DNA from 2 places in the Sinorhizobium arboris LMG 14919 genome. Region 2 is predicted to be linked to the other one. Evidence: riboswitches for the same ligand, from Rfam matches in the RefSeq annotation. Region 2 holds a riboswitch; the other holds the start of a gene.
What was found. A riboswitch is a leader RNA that binds a small molecule or an ion and turns the genes downstream of it on or off. The one in region 2 is predicted to bind thiamine pyrophosphate.
Positions count from the first base shown of each region.

Region 1: linked by a shared signal. The riboswitch ahead of thiD (bifunctional hydroxymethylpyrimidine kinase/phosphomethylpyrimidine kinase) and the one ahead of thiB (thiamine ABC transporter substrate binding subunit) in region 2 are both predicted to bind thiamine pyrophosphate.

Region 1 covers NZ_ATYB01000008.1:319,416-326,778, forward strand. The annotation lists gene SINAR_RS0102190 (beta-galactosidase) at 1-1, shown strand, start outside; gene SINAR_RS0102195 (serine hydrolase domain-containing protein) at 104-1,111, shown strand; gene SINAR_RS0102200 (peroxiredoxin) at 1,229-1,888, opposite strand; TPP riboswitch at 2,102-2,204, shown strand; gene thiD (bifunctional hydroxymethylpyrimidine kinase/phosphomethylpyrimidine kinase) at 2,329-3,129, shown strand; gene SINAR_RS0102210 (hypothetical protein) at 3,243-3,497, shown strand; gene exoP (succinoglycan biosynthesis transport protein ExoP) at 3,547-5,907, opposite strand; gene SINAR_RS0102220 (UTP--glucose-1-phosphate uridylyltransferase) at 5,962-6,867, opposite strand; gene SINAR_RS0102225 (glycosyltransferase family 2 protein) at 6,883-7,363, opposite strand, start outside.
Region 2 covers NZ_ATYB01000014.1:3,163,637-3,170,999, forward strand. The annotation lists gene SINAR_RS0126570 (amino acid ABC transporter permease) at 1-68, shown strand, start outside; gene SINAR_RS0126575 (ABC-F family ATP-binding cassette domain-containing protein) at 115-1,941, opposite strand; gene SINAR_RS0126580 (thiamine diphosphokinase) at 1,946-2,596, opposite strand; gene SINAR_RS0126585 (GNAT family N-acetyltransferase) at 2,672-3,154, opposite strand; TPP riboswitch at 3,288-3,402, shown strand; gene thiB (thiamine ABC transporter substrate binding subunit) at 3,451-4,479, shown strand; gene thiP (thiamine/thiamine pyrophosphate ABC transporter permease ThiP) at 4,511-6,118, shown strand; gene thiQ (thiamine ABC transporter ATP-binding protein) at 6,115-6,831, shown strand; gene SINAR_RS0126610 (M48 family metalloprotease) at 7,151-7,363, shown strand, end outside.

The DNA.
Region 1 (7,363 bases), on a different contig from region 2:
AACCCCGGAGCTTCGACGTAGCCGACCTTTCGGCGAGGTCACATCGTCGTGAGCCTGGATTGCACTTGATGACTTGTCGTCCCATTCGCCCTAGGTCGAACGCATGACTATGCTCGTTATTGCGTTCCTTGCGCTCTTCGGTTTCCACTCGGCGGCAGCCGGGCAGGATCAGTCGGCCGTCACCACCTTGCTGACGAGACTGGCGACGAGGGACGACCTGAAGCCGCTGAAGACCGTCATCGTCGCCAGGGACGGGGAGACGATCGCCGAGAACGGGTATCGCGGCCACACGCCCTCGGAGTCGGCCAACATCAAGTCGGCATCGAAATCGATCGTGTCCGCCCTTGTGGGCATCGCGATCGGCAAGGGTCTGCTCGACGGCCCGGAGCAGAAGATCGCGCCGCTCCTGAAGGAGGATCTTCCGTCGCAGGCCGACCCGCGGATCAACGACATTACCATCGGCAACCTCCTGTCGATGCAGGCGGGACTGGGGCGGATGTCGGGACCGAATTACGGACGCTGGGTTTCGAGCCGCAACTGGGTCCGTTTCGCGCTGGCACAGCCTTTCGACGACGAGCCCGGAGGCCGGATGCTCTATTCGACCGCCTCGACGCATCTGCTCTCGGCAATACTGACCAAAGTGGGCGGCAAGCCGACACTGGCGCTAGCACGCGAATGGCTTGGTCCGGTCGAGGGTTTCCGAATCGGGTCATGGGATCGCGATCCCCAGGGCATCTATCTCGGCGGCAACCAGATGGCGATGAGCGCGCGATCGCTGCTTGCCTTCGGCGAACTCTACCGCAACCGGGGCCGCACCGCAGACGGACTGCAGGTCGTCCCGGCCGATTGGGTCGAGCTTTCCTGGCGGCCGCGCACGGAGTCCCGCTTTACCGGCGACGGCTATGGGTATGGCTGGTTCACGCGCCGGATCGGCGACGAGGATGTGTATTACGCATGGGGCTATGGCGGCCAGATGCTCTATATCGTGCCGTCCCTGAACCTGACTGTGGTTATGACGTCGGATGAAAGCGGCCCCTCGGCACGCAACGGCTATCGCGACGCCTTGCATGGGGTCCTGGCGGAAATCATCTCCGCCGTCAAAGCGGATTGAGGCGGCATGGTCCTGCTCTGCCGCTGCTAATGAGATGCATCAAGAAGATACAATAAGGGCGCGCAAAACCTCATTGTTTAGCGCGCTCAAAGGACCTGGCCGAGGTCTCGCGGCATCCTATGCCGTTGGCTGTTTCGTCTTCCGGAGATACGGGAGCACGGTGTCGAAAGAGCCGAAACGCTGAATGGCGTCCTCGTTGGAAACTGCCGCCGTGATGATGACGTCCTCGCCCTGCTGCCAATTGGCGGGCGTCGCAACCTGATGCTTGGCAGTGAGCTGGATCGAGTCGATCGCGCGCAGGATCTCGTTGAAGTTACGGCCGGTTGTCATCGGATAGGTGAGGATCAGCTTGATCTTCTTGTCGGGACCGATGACGTAGACCGAACGCACGGTGGCGTTGTCCGCCGGGGTGCGGCCCTCGGACGTGTCTCCGGCGCCGGCCGGCAGCATGTCGTAAAGCTTTGCCACCTTCAGATCGCGGTCGCCGATCAGCGGATAATCGACGTCGAAGCCGGTCGCGATCTTGATGTCGTTCTTCCATTTGGTATGGCTTTCGACCGGATCGACGGAGATGCCGATGATTTTGACGCCGCGCTTGCGAAACTCCGGTTCGATTCCGGCCATGGCGCCGAGTTCCGTCGTGCAGACCGGGGTGAAATTCTTGGGATGGGAGAAGAGGACAGCCCAGCCGTCGCCGATCCATTCATGGAAATTGATCGGACCCCGTGTCGTCTCGGCGGTGAAATCAGGGGCGGTGTCATTGATGCGCAGGCTCATGGCTTGTTCCCTTTCAGCTCAAAAAATTTCGCTAAGAATAGCGCAATCGTCGCCGTTTTCGAGGAGGAAACGAACGATTGACGGCGGCAGGAGGAATGACAGCATCATAGCTTGTCAATCGGCGCGATATTTTTTGCCGGCCGGCGTAAAAGGAAAGGTCTTACAAGTCTTTCGCGGACGCGTTGACATCGCCCTGCCGCAGCCGCATAGATGACGCATTCCGAGGGGAGCACCAGACGGTGCTGAGATGGCGTTGAGCCGGACCCTTGAACCTGATCCGGGTCATGCCGGCGTAGGAACGGAAGAAGGCCGCCAGCGGCAAGTTCGCCTTTTCATCGCCTTTCCTGGATCTCCGTGATGAGCCCGTCTGGAGATCGATCGATGACGTCCATTGCCGCACTACCCAACGCAAGCATCATCCGTGCGAAGGAGGGCGGCGCATGACGGCGATTGCCCTCACCATCGCCGGCTCGGACTCGGGCGGCGGAGCCGGCATCCAGGCGGACCTCAAAAGCTTTTCGGCGCTCGGCGTCTACGGCGCCAGCGTCATCACCGCAATCACGGCCCAGAACACCAGGGGTGTGACGGCCGTCGAGGATGTTTCCGCCGAAATCGTGTCCGCGCAGATAGACGCGGTTTTCTCCGACCTCGACGTGAGCGCCGTCAAGATCGGCATGGTCTCGCGTCGGGAAACCATCGCCGCCATTGCCGACGGACTGCGCCGGTTCGGGAAACGGGCCGTCGTGGATCCGGTCATGGTGGCGACTTCCGGCGATGCGCTGCTTCGCCCGGATGCCGTCGCGGCGCTCATCGAAGAGCTATTGCCGCTGGCGCTCGTCGTTACACCCAATCTTGCGGAGGCCGCGCTCATGACGGGGCGCGCGGTCGCCGAGGACGAGGCCGAAATGGCGCGCCAGGCGGAAGCGATCCTGCGGGCAGGCGCACACTCGGTTCTGGTCAAGGGCGGGCACCTGGAGAATCCGGAGGCCACGGACCTCTTCTTCGACGGAGATACTCTTGTCCGCCTACCCGCTGCGCGGATCGAGACGCGCAACGACCACGGCACCGGCTGCACGCTTTCGGCAGCCATTGCCGCGGGCCTTGCGAAAGGCATGCCGCTGGTTGAAGCGGTGAGCGCTGCGAAGTCCTATCTGCATGCCGCAATTTCCGCAGCCGATCGCCTGGAGATCGGGCAGGGTCGCGGACCCGTCCATCACTTCCATCGGTGGTGGGAGGAGTAAGGCGGCATCAGGGTCTAAGACTTTGATAGGACCTATCTTCCAACGGCAAACCGTTACACACTTTTTCTGGAAGTGCTCCAGGTGCCTCGCTCTAGCCACTGTTCTTCAGCAACATGCTTTCAACATGGCTGCGATTGGCAATCGGTTCTCGCGATATGCACTTTCTTATCCGCCGGCTTGAGGCTTTCAACCGTGACGACCTGCCGGATTGGCGGCGGTCGCCAAGCAGGGCGCGGCGTGCTCTTTCGATCCTGCCGTCGCTGATCGAGTTTTCGCTCTTCTATGCGCTGGCACTCATGGCCCTGACGGCGGTCATTGCATTGATGGCAGCCGGTTGGATCATGGGTCTCGATCGCCGCAAGGCCTGACGGTACGGAGCGAATGGCCGCGCCCACAAGCGGCGCGGCCGCGTTTGCCTCAAGCGGCGGTGTTTTCCGTGACCGTATTCTCGATGTAATACTTGCCGTAGCGGTGACGGTATTTCTCCGCCCCGTCGAAGTCGCTGTATTTGCCGAGCTCGTTCATATCCGTCTTGTTGAGGATGACGCCCAGCACCTTCGAGTTGATCAGCGGTTCCGAGTTGAGCAGATCGCGTACGAGCCGCGAAGGCGTCATGCCCCACTCGACTACGAACAGGATGCCGTCGGCCAGCGGCGCGAAGGCCTTGGCGTCGACGACAGGTGCGAGCGCAGCAAGATCGACCACGACATAGTCGAAGGCGTTGCGCGCGTTTTCGATGAGGTTCGCCATGGCCGGGGAGGCGAGCAGTTCGTTGCTCTGATGTCGTTGATGCGAAGCGCCACCGGCTGGAAGGATAGCGAGCTTGGTGCGCTGGTCTACCTTGATACCGGCGGGCCAGCTTGCTTCTCCGGTCAGAGTTTCGACGAGACCGGTGCGGGGGGCGGGCGTGATCATCTGCGTCAGTCCCGGCTTGCGTATATCGGCATCGATGAGCAGGGTCCGCTTGCCGCTTGCCGCCAGAAGTGCGGCGAAGTTTGCAGCAACGATCGATTTTCCCTCATCCGGAAGGGCGGATGCTATGGCGATCACGCGGCTCTCGCTGCCGGACAGCATCTGGTCGCAGGCAAGCTTGGCGTTGCGGAATGTCTCCGCGAAGGTGGACCGCGGCGCATCCACGACGATGCGCGAAAGGCGTTGAAACGGCATCGTACTGTCCACCGCTTCGTCGGGTCTCTTCACCGAACCGAAATGCGCATGGACAAGTTGCGCTTTCTTCTTCATGCGCGTTCCAAGAAGCGGGACGTAGCCGAGCGAGCGATGGCCGAGGATCGAGCGCACGTCACCCTCCAGACGGAATGTCCGTTCGCGGAATTCGAGGAACGCCGCGTAAGCGCCGCCCACCATCATGCCGAGCACGGCCGAAAGAGCGAGGGTCATGGTTTTCTTGGGGCTCGACGGCGACACCGGCACGCCAGCCTCGGAGATGACCCGTGCCTTCGCGATCGGGAAGGATTGCTGCTGCGTCGCCTGTTCGTAGCGGCCGAGATACGACTCATAGAGCGTCTTCAGAGCCGCCGCCTTTTGTTCGAGCTCCCTCAATTGCACGAGTTGCTCGCTCGCGTCGGAGGTCTTGCCGGCAATGCCCTGGATGCTCTTCCTGAGCGATTCCTCGCGCGACTGGGCGACCTCGTATTCATTCCTGTAGCTTGCAGTGAGCTGCTGCAGTTCCTGGTAGATCTGCCGCGCGACATCCTCCTGCTCCGTGCGGAGCGACACCGCTTGCGGGTGGTCGGCGCCGAAGTTGTCGGAGACTTCCCGCTCGCGCTTGCCGACGGCAAGATAGCGCGTCCTCAGGTCGCGGATGACCGAGTTGTCGCCCTCCTTCGCGGAAATGGTGGCGTTCTTCACCGCGTTTTCCGGACCCTGATCCACGATCGACTTATACTGGTTGTAGCGAGCCGACGCGCTTGCAGTGTCCGCCTGGGCGACGATGAGCTGGCTGTTGAGGTCGGCCATTTGCTGCTCGGACATCAACTCGCCGCGCGCAGCCGTCAGGCCGTTCTCGGCCCTGAAATGTGCGACCTCAAGCGCCGCGGCCTGCGAGCGCTGCTGCAGATCCGTAAGCCGTTCCTGCAGCCAGACGGATGCGCGCTCGGTCGCCTCGAAATTGGCGTTCAACTGGTCGGTCAGATAGGCATTGGCGTATCCACGGGCGATGGTCGCCGCAAGCACAGGATCGCTCGATCGAAAGGCCACGGCCACGACCGAGCTTCGCGAAACACGCTCGACTGCGAGCGATTGCTGTATGATCGCGGCAGCCTTCTGCCGCCGCCCGTTGCGCGCCGCCTCCGGCGTGACTTCGGGGCCACCCGAAAAGAGCCCGGTTGCCGTCTTCAGCCATTCCTTGACGATGTCGACCGGGGAGCGCGGCGGATTGAGGATGGTGTCGTTTTCAGCAAGCTTGAGCTTGTCGACAACGCGCAGCGCCAGTTCGCCTGATTTCAGAATCTCGACCGCACTCGCAATCTGCGTATCGAGCATCTGGCTGTTTACCGGGGTAGGCTCTTCTTCGGCGTATTTGGACAGATTCTCATCGAGAAGGATCTGCGTCATCGACGTGTAATAGGGTGTGGCAAAAAGAAGATAAACGGCTCCAAGCGCAATGAAGAGCACGACGAATGCGGCCACAAGCCGGGCACGGCGATAGACGGCGGCGACAAGCCGGTCGAGGTCGATAAAGCCGTCCGACTGTTCTTCGCTGGGCATGATGCTGCTCAATGGAACGCTTCTTTGTTTCATGGGGGCCGTTCTGTTCATCTTTTTCTCCGGTCCTTGTACGGGCAGTCCTGCAGGACTGCCCGTAACCGTCGCTTATGCCGCCCGGATGCGGCTTTCGTGAGACAGAACCATGTCGCGAACGGTCTCGAAAACGGCATCGCCGATATCGGTACGAGCAAGCGCGAAGGCGACATTGGCTTCGATGAAGCCCTGCTTCGAACCGCAGTCGAAGGTACGGCCCTCATAGGGATGCGCGTGGAAGGACTGGGATTGCGAAAGCGTCAGCATCCCGTCCGTCAACTGGATCTCGTTGCCGGCGCCGCGCGGCTGGTGAGCCAGGATCGAGAAGATTTCCGGCTGAAGGATGTAGCGCCCGTTGAGATAATAGTTGGACGGCGCCTTTCCGGCGGCGGGCTTTTCGACCATTTCGGTCACGGAGAAACCGTGCCGGACCGTCTCGCCCTTGCCGACAATGCCGTATTTCGAGGCTTCCTCGGGAGCGCATTGCTCGACGCCGACGACGTTGCCGCCGACCTCGTGATAGAGGTCCATGAGGCCGGCCACGCAACCGCGCGCGCCGAAGGAGACCATGTCCGGCAGCAGCAGCGCGAAGGGCTCGTCGCCGATCAGGTCGCGCGCGCACCACACCGCGTGCCCGAGGCCAAGGGGGGCCTGCTGGCGGGTAAAGCTGACAGAGCCGGCTGCCGGCAGCATGGCCTCGAGTTCGGAAATCTGCGCGCTCTTGCCCGAACGCGAAAGCGAAGAGATGAGCTCCGGTGCGTCATCGAAATGATCTTCGATCACCTGCTTGTTGCGGCTGGTGACGAAGACGATGTGTTCGATTCCGGCCTGGCGGGCCTCGTCCACGGCATATTGAACGACGGGCCGGTCGACGATCGTCAACATCTCCTTGGGCACTGCCTTTGTCGCGGGAAGGAACCTGGTTCCGTTTCCTGCAACAGGGATAACGGCTTTTCTGACGGTCCTGGCACGGTCCATTGTATCATCCTTTGCTTATTGAGGGTCGTTGCCCAGCGGGGATCGTTCAGCCGTCGCCGTCACGGGGGCGGCGTGAGGGACGGAATGGGAGGATTTATGCACGACACGCGCGACAACGCGGCGCAATCGGGCAGCGATCGGCATGCTGAGATGCCGGAGCGCGAGGGGGTCGGCCAGCGCGGTCTTGAGCGCATCGGCCAACGATCTCTTTTTCAGCTGTTCTACGAGGACCAGAAACGAGCGGGCTTGGCGGAAGCCGCGCATGCGCCGGCGTTGCATTTTCTGCGCCTGGCCGTCGAGCGTGTAGCGGCGCAGGAACGCCTCGTCGGCGGCGATCATCGCGTCGATATGATCGAGCCTCAGCACACGCGAGATGGATCCCTCGCGGATATGGTAGATATAGCCGGCGGATGGCTCGACCGCGCAACGCCCGCCACAGGCGAGGGCCGATGCGAGCAGGATGTAGTCCTCGCCGATGCGCAGCGTCTCGTCGAAG
Region 2 (7,363 bases):
TGACGATCGGGCTGTCACTCGCGCTTCGGGCAGTCGAGCGGCGGCTGAGGCGGTCGCAAGTCCGGTAGGCAGAGGGGGATATCGCCACCTCACGCGCGTTCTAACGCCGGCCGCTCAGCCCTCGAGCTCTTCGCGCAGCATTTCGAGTTCGAGCCATTCCTCCTCCATTCGCGCCAGGTCCGTCCTGAGCTTTTCGAGCTCGGCTGCCAGCTTGGCGAAGCCGCTCGGGTCGCGGGAAAACAGATCGGGATCGGCCATCTTCTCTTCGCGCCTGGCGATCTCCGCCTCCGACCTGGCAATCTCCTTCGGCAGGGTCTCGAGCGCGAATTTCTGCTTGTAGGAGAGCTTGCCCTTCGCCTTCTGAGGTTCGCTCGTCTCCAACGGAGCACCGCTCGGCCGCGCCTTTCCGGCCTTTTCGATCCTGCGCCTTTCCTCAAGCGCGCCCCGGCGCTGCGCCATCATGTCGGAGTAGCCGCCGGCATACTCGATCCAGCGGCCATCGGGCGCCTCCGGATCGGCCGGCGCGATGGTGGACGTCACCGTACGGTCGAGGAAGTCGCGGTCGTGGCTGACCAGGATCACCGTTCCGGAAAATCCGGCGACGATCTCCTGCAGCAGGTCGAGCGTCTCGATATCGAGGTCGTTGGTCGGCTCGTCGAGGATGAGGAGATTGGTGGGCCGCGCCAGGATACGGGCGAGCATGAGGCGCGCGCGTTCGCCGCCGGACAGGTCGCGGATGGGCGTGCGCGCCTGCTCCGGCTGGAAGAGGAACTCCTTCATATAGCCGGTCACATGCCGCTGCTCGCCGTTCACGAGGAGGGTCTCGCCGCGTCCGTCGGTCAGATAATGCGCGAGCGTCTCGTCCAGGTTCAGCTCCTCGCGTTTCTGGTCGAGCGTGGCGATCTCCAGATTGGTGCCTAGCCTGACGCTGCCGGCATCGGGCGCAAGCTGGCCGGTCAGGAGCTTCAGAAGCGTCGTCTTGCCGGCGCCGTTCGGGCCGACGAGGCCGATGCAGTCGCCGCGGTGGACGCGGATCGAGAACGGCGCGACGATCGTGCGGTCGCCATAGGCCTTCGCGATCTTTTCCGCCTCGATGACGAGCTTCCCCGATTCCTTCGCGTCGGCAACGGTCGCCTGGACCGTGCCCGTCGGCCCCTTGTGCCCGCGGTGCCGGGCACGCATGTCCTGCAGTTCGCCGAGCCGTCGCATATTGCGCTTGCGTCTGGCGGTCACGCCGTAGCGCAGCCAGTGCTCCTCGCGCTCGATTGCCTTGCCGAGCTTGTGCTGTTCTAGTTCTTCCGCTTCCAGCACCTCGTCGCGCCAGGCCTCGAAATGCGCGAAGCCGCGATCGAGGCGGCGCGACTGGCCCCGGTCGAGCCAGACGGTCGCCGTCGACACCTTCTCGAGGAAACGCCGGTCGTGCGAGATGAGCACCAGCGCCGAACGGCTGCGGACGAGCTCGTCTTCCAGCCACTCGATCGTCGGCAGATCGAGATGGTTCGTCGGCTCGTCGAGAAGCAGGATGTCGGGCGCCGGCGCCAGCACGCGAGCAAGGGCGGCACGCCGCGCCTCGCCGCCGGAAAGGCGCTTCGGCTCCTCCTCGCCGGTCAGCCCCAGATGCTGCAGCAGGTAGACGACCCGATAGGGATCGTCCCCGGGACCGAGGCCAGCTTCCGCATAGGCCTGGACCGTATCGAAACCGTCGAAATCGGGAGCCTGGTGCAGGTAGCGGATCGTCACCGACGGATGCCTGAAAATCTCGCCCGACTGCGGCTCGGCAAGCCCGGCGGCGATCTTCATCAGCGTCGACTTTCCCGAGCCGTTGCGGCCGACGAGACAGATGCGGTCGCCGGGCTCGACCTGCAAGCCCGCACCCGCAAGCAGCGGCGTGCCGCCGAAGGTCAGGAAAATGTCGTCAAGCTTCAGAATGGGAGGCGCCAAGGCATCAGGCTCCGGATAGATCATAGGGTCGGGCGAGGATGACGGCCCGGCCGGATTTCAGGGTGAAGCGGACCGTACCATCCGCAATGTTCGAAATGGTGCGCGACGAGCCGAAGGGCAAATGGAAGTCCTTCAGCGGATACCGCACGTTCTCGATCGACAGGTCGTTCAGCTCCGCAAGGCCGAGGATCGAGAAGAGGCTGCCTTTCGGCAGCTCGATCTCCCGCGAACCGGGCAGTAGCGGATAAGCCTCCTCCTCGCCGGAGGTCATCATCACCGCAACACCGCTCTCCGCGAGCGCGACGGTGCCGAGAAGGTGGAGGAAGGCATGATCGCTGCGCGCGCCGCCAAGCCCGCCCGCGAAGACGAGCGAGGTCGCGCCACGCTCAAGGGCCGCTTCGACGGCGATCTCCCCGTCCGTCGCATTCTTGGCGGCCGGATGACGTTCCCGCGGGACGCCGGCGAACTCAGCCAGAAGCGCCTCGTCCGTGGAATCGAAATCGCCGACCCAGAGCTCGGGAACGATCCCGAGCGTTCTTGCATGGCGCATGCCGCCATCGGCCGCGACGAACCGGCTGCCTTCGAGCTGTCGAGCAAGCCGGTCTGTCGGCGTCAGCGCACCGCCGAGGAGAATGGTAAAGGGTGAACGGGTCATGGCAGAAGCCCATAGCGCAAAGCAGCGGCGAAGGAAAAGGGGCGGCGGCTGTTTTGCCAACGCGGGCGGCGCGGATCAGGTTCCGGACGCCGGATCACCCGGGAGCATGCCGTCATAGATGCCGGGCGTCGAGCCGGCGATCTCCACCGCACCGACGGCGCGGGCGTAGAATTCGGCTGGTCCCACCCCGCCGATGATCGCATAGGCATAGCCGGCGGCACGCATGGCAGAGAGGCTTTCGACGAGCAGCGCCTCGCCGACGCCTTTGCCGCGCATCGCCGCGTCCACTCCGGTCGGGCCGAAGAAACCGAGCGCGGTGACGTCGTGGCAGGCGAAACCGACGATTCGATCGCGACGGTGGGCGATATGGATCCGCGTCGGAGTCGAGGAGAAGGCGGCTTCGGCTTCGCCGGCCCACCCTGCTCCGAAGCGCTCCTCGATCCAGGAAATGACGACCCGCCGTTCTGCCGCAAGCGCCCGGCGGATACGGATGTCGGAATCAAGGCGGGACGGACGGCCCTCGGGAAGGGCATAAAGGCGGACGAGCATGTCTGGCATGGAATTATCTCCGCTTTCGGCGAACAAACGGGGCCGGCAATTGTTTGGCTCTTAATAGCGCGCCCGACGCGCACGGCAAACGTCCGTGCTGAAACTCAGCTTGCCTAAGCCGCCGCCGAAAGCTAAATCTTCTGCTGCTCTAACGGGGTGCCCTGGTCGGCTTTCGCGATCACGGCTGAGAGGCTGCAAGCCAACCCGCGGAACCTGATCCGGTTCATACCGGCGGAGGGATTAGAAGCGATCGGATCGATACGCGCTTTTCCCATGGCAACAACGACGACAGGGAGAGGTGCGGAATGTCCAGTTCACTTCATCGAAAAATTCTTAGCCGGCTTGCGATCGCCGCAGCCTCGATCGCGGCATTTTCCGCAAGCGCCGCTGCCGCGGAAAAGACGCTGACGGTCTACACCTATGAGAGCTTCATCACCGAATGGGGACCGGGCGCCAAGGTCGCGGAAGCCTTCGAGAAAACCTGCGACTGCAAGATCGACTATGTCGGCGTTGCCGACGGGGTCGAACTCCTGACGCGGCTGAAGCTCGAAGGTCAGGGGTCCAAAGCCGACATCGTGCTCGGCCTCGATACCAATCTAGTGGCGGAGGCCAAGTCGACCGGTTTTTTTGCGCCGCACGGCATCGATACCGCTTCCGTCAAGGTTCCGGGCGACTTCTCGGACGACACCTTCGTTCCCTATGACTACGGCCATTTCGCCGTGGTCTACGACACCGAGACGCTGAAGGACCCTCCGAAGAGCCTTAAGGAACTCGTTGAGGGCGATCCGTCGAAGAAGATCGTCATCGAGGACCCGCGGACCTCCACCCCCGGCCTCGGCCTCCTGCTCTGGGTGAAATCCGTCTATGGCGACAAGGCGGGCGAGGCCTGGGCAGAGCTCAAGGAGCGCGTACTCACGGTCACGCCGGGCTGGTCGGAGGCCTATGGCCTCTTCACGAAGGGCGAGGCGCCAATGGTTCTCTCCTACACCACCTCACCCGCCTACCACATGGTCGCGGAAGACACCGAGCGGTACCAGGCGGCCCCCTTCGCGGAAGGCCACTATATCCAGATCGAAGTCGCGGCGCTGACGAAGAATGCCAGAGACCCGGAGCTCGCCCGGAAGTTCCTGGCCTTCATGATCGGCCCGGAATTCCAGTCGATCATTCCCACGACCAACTGGATGATGCCGGTGACGGCGACCAAGGAACCTCTGCCGGAAGCCTTCGGCAAGCTCGTCGAACCGCAAACGACGTTCCTCATTCCCTCCGAGGAAGTCGCCGCCAACCGCAAGGCCTGGATCGACGAATGGCTGGCGGCGATGAGCAGGAACTGAGGCCGGATTGTCTGGCTCGAATGAAAGCAGGATGACAGTGGTCGCCGGAGCCTTCGCTCTCGGCGGCATCCTGCTTTTCGTCGGCCTTGCCGCCGCGGCCCTGCTCGCCCAGTCGGCCGGCAGCACCGGCGCTGGTCCGCTTTTCGACGCTTACATCTGGCGCATCACACGCTTCACGCTGCTGCAGGCGAGCCTGTCGACGTTTCTATCCGTCCTGTTGGCCATCCCCTTGGCCCGGGCCCTTGCCCGCCGAACTTCGTTCCCTGGCCGGATATGGGTGGTGCGGTTTCTGGCGCTGCCGCTCGGCCTTCCGGCGCTCGTCGCCGCCCTCGGCCTCATCGAAATCTGGGGACGGCAGGGACTCGTGAACCGGGTCCTTGCGGCGGCCGGGCTGGAGCAGCCGGTCAGCATCTATGGCCTCTCCGGCATTCTGATCGCCCATGTCTTCTTCAACATGCCGCTTGCTGCACGCTTGATGCTTGCGGGCATCGAGCGCATTCCAGCCGAATACTGGCGCAGCTGCGCCAATCTCGGCATGGGTTCCTTTGCCATCTTTCGCTTCATCGAGTGGCCGGTGATCCGCGGATTGCTTCCCGGCATCGCCGGGCTCATCTTCATGCTCTGCGCCACCAGCTTCACGCTCGTGCTGACGCTTGGCGGCGGGCCGGCCGCCAGCACGATCGAAGTGGCGATCTACCAGGCGCTGCGCTTTGACTTCGACCCGCCGCGGGCAATCGCCCTTTCGGCGCTTCAGGTCGCCCTCACCGGGATGCTGCTTCTCGTGCTGAAACTGATCGCGCCGGCACCTCGCGAGGGAGAGACGAGCGGCAAAGCCATCCGGCGTTTCGACGGCGCAACAGGCGTGTCGCGGCTCGCCGACGGGGCTTGGCTGCTGCTCGCCGTCAGTCTCGTCGGCCTGCCATTCGCGGCGATCGCCTATGCCGGCTCGAAGGCCGACCTCATCCGTCTCCTGGGCGAGCCGGCGTTCCGCCGGGCGCTTGCCATGAGCGCGACGATCGCACTCGTCTCCGCCACGATGTCGGTCGTCATGACGGCGCTGATGATCCGCGCCGAGCGCCTCGTGCTGTCGCGGCGGCGCCCCGGGGCTGCGGCTCGCCTCTTTGCCGGAGGGATCGGCGCGAGCACGTCCTTCATCCTGCTCATGCCCCCCGTCGTGCTCGGTGCCGGATGGTTCCTTCTCCTGAGGCCTTTCGGCGACGTCGCCCGTTTCGCGCCGGCGGTCGTCATCGCCATCAACGCGCTGATGGCACTCCCCTTTGTCCACCGGGTGCTCGCTCCGGCCATGGCGACGCATGCGTCACGAACCGCGCAACTTGCCGCAAGCCTCGGCATCGGCGGTTTCCATCGCCTGCTGTGGATCGATTGGCCCGGCCTGCGCAAACCGCTTTTCGTCGGCTTCTCCTTTGCCATGGCCCTGTCCCTCGGCGATCTGGGAGCCGTCGCTCTTTTCGGCTCCGAGGACATGGTTACCCTCCCCTATCTGCTCTATAGCAGGATGGGCAGCTATCGCACCGCGGATGCGGCCGGACTCGCGCTGGTCCTCGGCCTTATCTGCCTTGTCCTGACGGTGCTCGGCACGGCGGGAGAGGAAAGATCGCCCGAAGGCCAAAGCACATGAGTTCCATCGCTCTCTCCCTCAAGGGCGTCGAAACAAGCTTCGAAACGACGACGCTCGCCTTCGACTGCGCGGTGCCCGCAGGACAGATCGTCGCCGTCGCGGGCGCCTCCGGTTCGGGCAAGTCGACCCTCTTCAACATCATTGCCGGCTTCGAGCCACCGGAGCGCGGGGAGGTCCGAATCATCGGCGAGGACATGACCGGCCGCGCACCGGCGGACCGGCCGGTCTCGATCATCTTCCAGGATCATAACCTCTTCGCGCATCTTGACGTCGCCACCAATGTCGGCTTCGGCATCAGCCCGGCGCTGCGGCTCGATGCTTCCGACCGGAAGAGGGTCGAGGATGCACTGGTCCGAGTAGGCCTCGGCGGTTTTGGAAAGCGCCTGCCACCGACGCTTTCGGGCGGCGAACGCCAGAGGGTGGCCCTCGCGCGCGCTTTCGTGAGACACCGCCCTCTGCTCTTGCTCGACGAGCCCTTCGCCGCGCTCGATCCCGGCCTGCGGGCGGAAATGCGCGCGCTCATCAGCGACCTGCACGATGAGGAAGGCAACACCATACTGTTGATCACGCACCATCCCGATGACGTGAGGTCGCTCGCCGACAGCGTTCTTTTTCTCGACCGCGGCCGCATTGTCGCTCACGATGAGGCCGATCGTTTTCTCGAACGCCGCGATCTCGCTGCCATCAATCGGTTCCTCGGCAATCAAGGATGAGCACTGTTCGCGGCTTCGATCCGATTCCGGAGAGAACTAAATTCGCCGGCCGCCACAATTTGACCGCCGCGCTGTGCGAGGCGCGGGAGACACCAGCGGGTGCCTGGCAAAATTCGCGCACCCGTTGCCGTGATACCACGGGGCAACTATTTCTACTGGGGTCGGCTAGGCAGGCAACGCTGAAATCGGATACAGCAGAATCCTGGCTGAAATACCCGCGCCGGTGCACCGCATCCGGCTGAAAAAGTAGGACTTTTCGCCGATTGCGATGATGGCTCTAAGCCGCCGGTCGCGCCGGCGGATGGGGACGGGCTGAGGCATGATAAGGCAGGCAGTCATGAATGGCTGGTTTCCGCGGCGGCATGGAGCCGTGCGCGCACGCGCGCTGGTTGCATTGGCCGCCACGACGCTCCTGACCGCATGCCAATCGGTTATCGAGCAGACCTACGAGCCGACCGTTTCCCCCTCCTCGAATCCGCAAATCGTCGAGGAAGTGCAGAAGAACGACCCGCGCGCCCAACTTGGCGCCCGC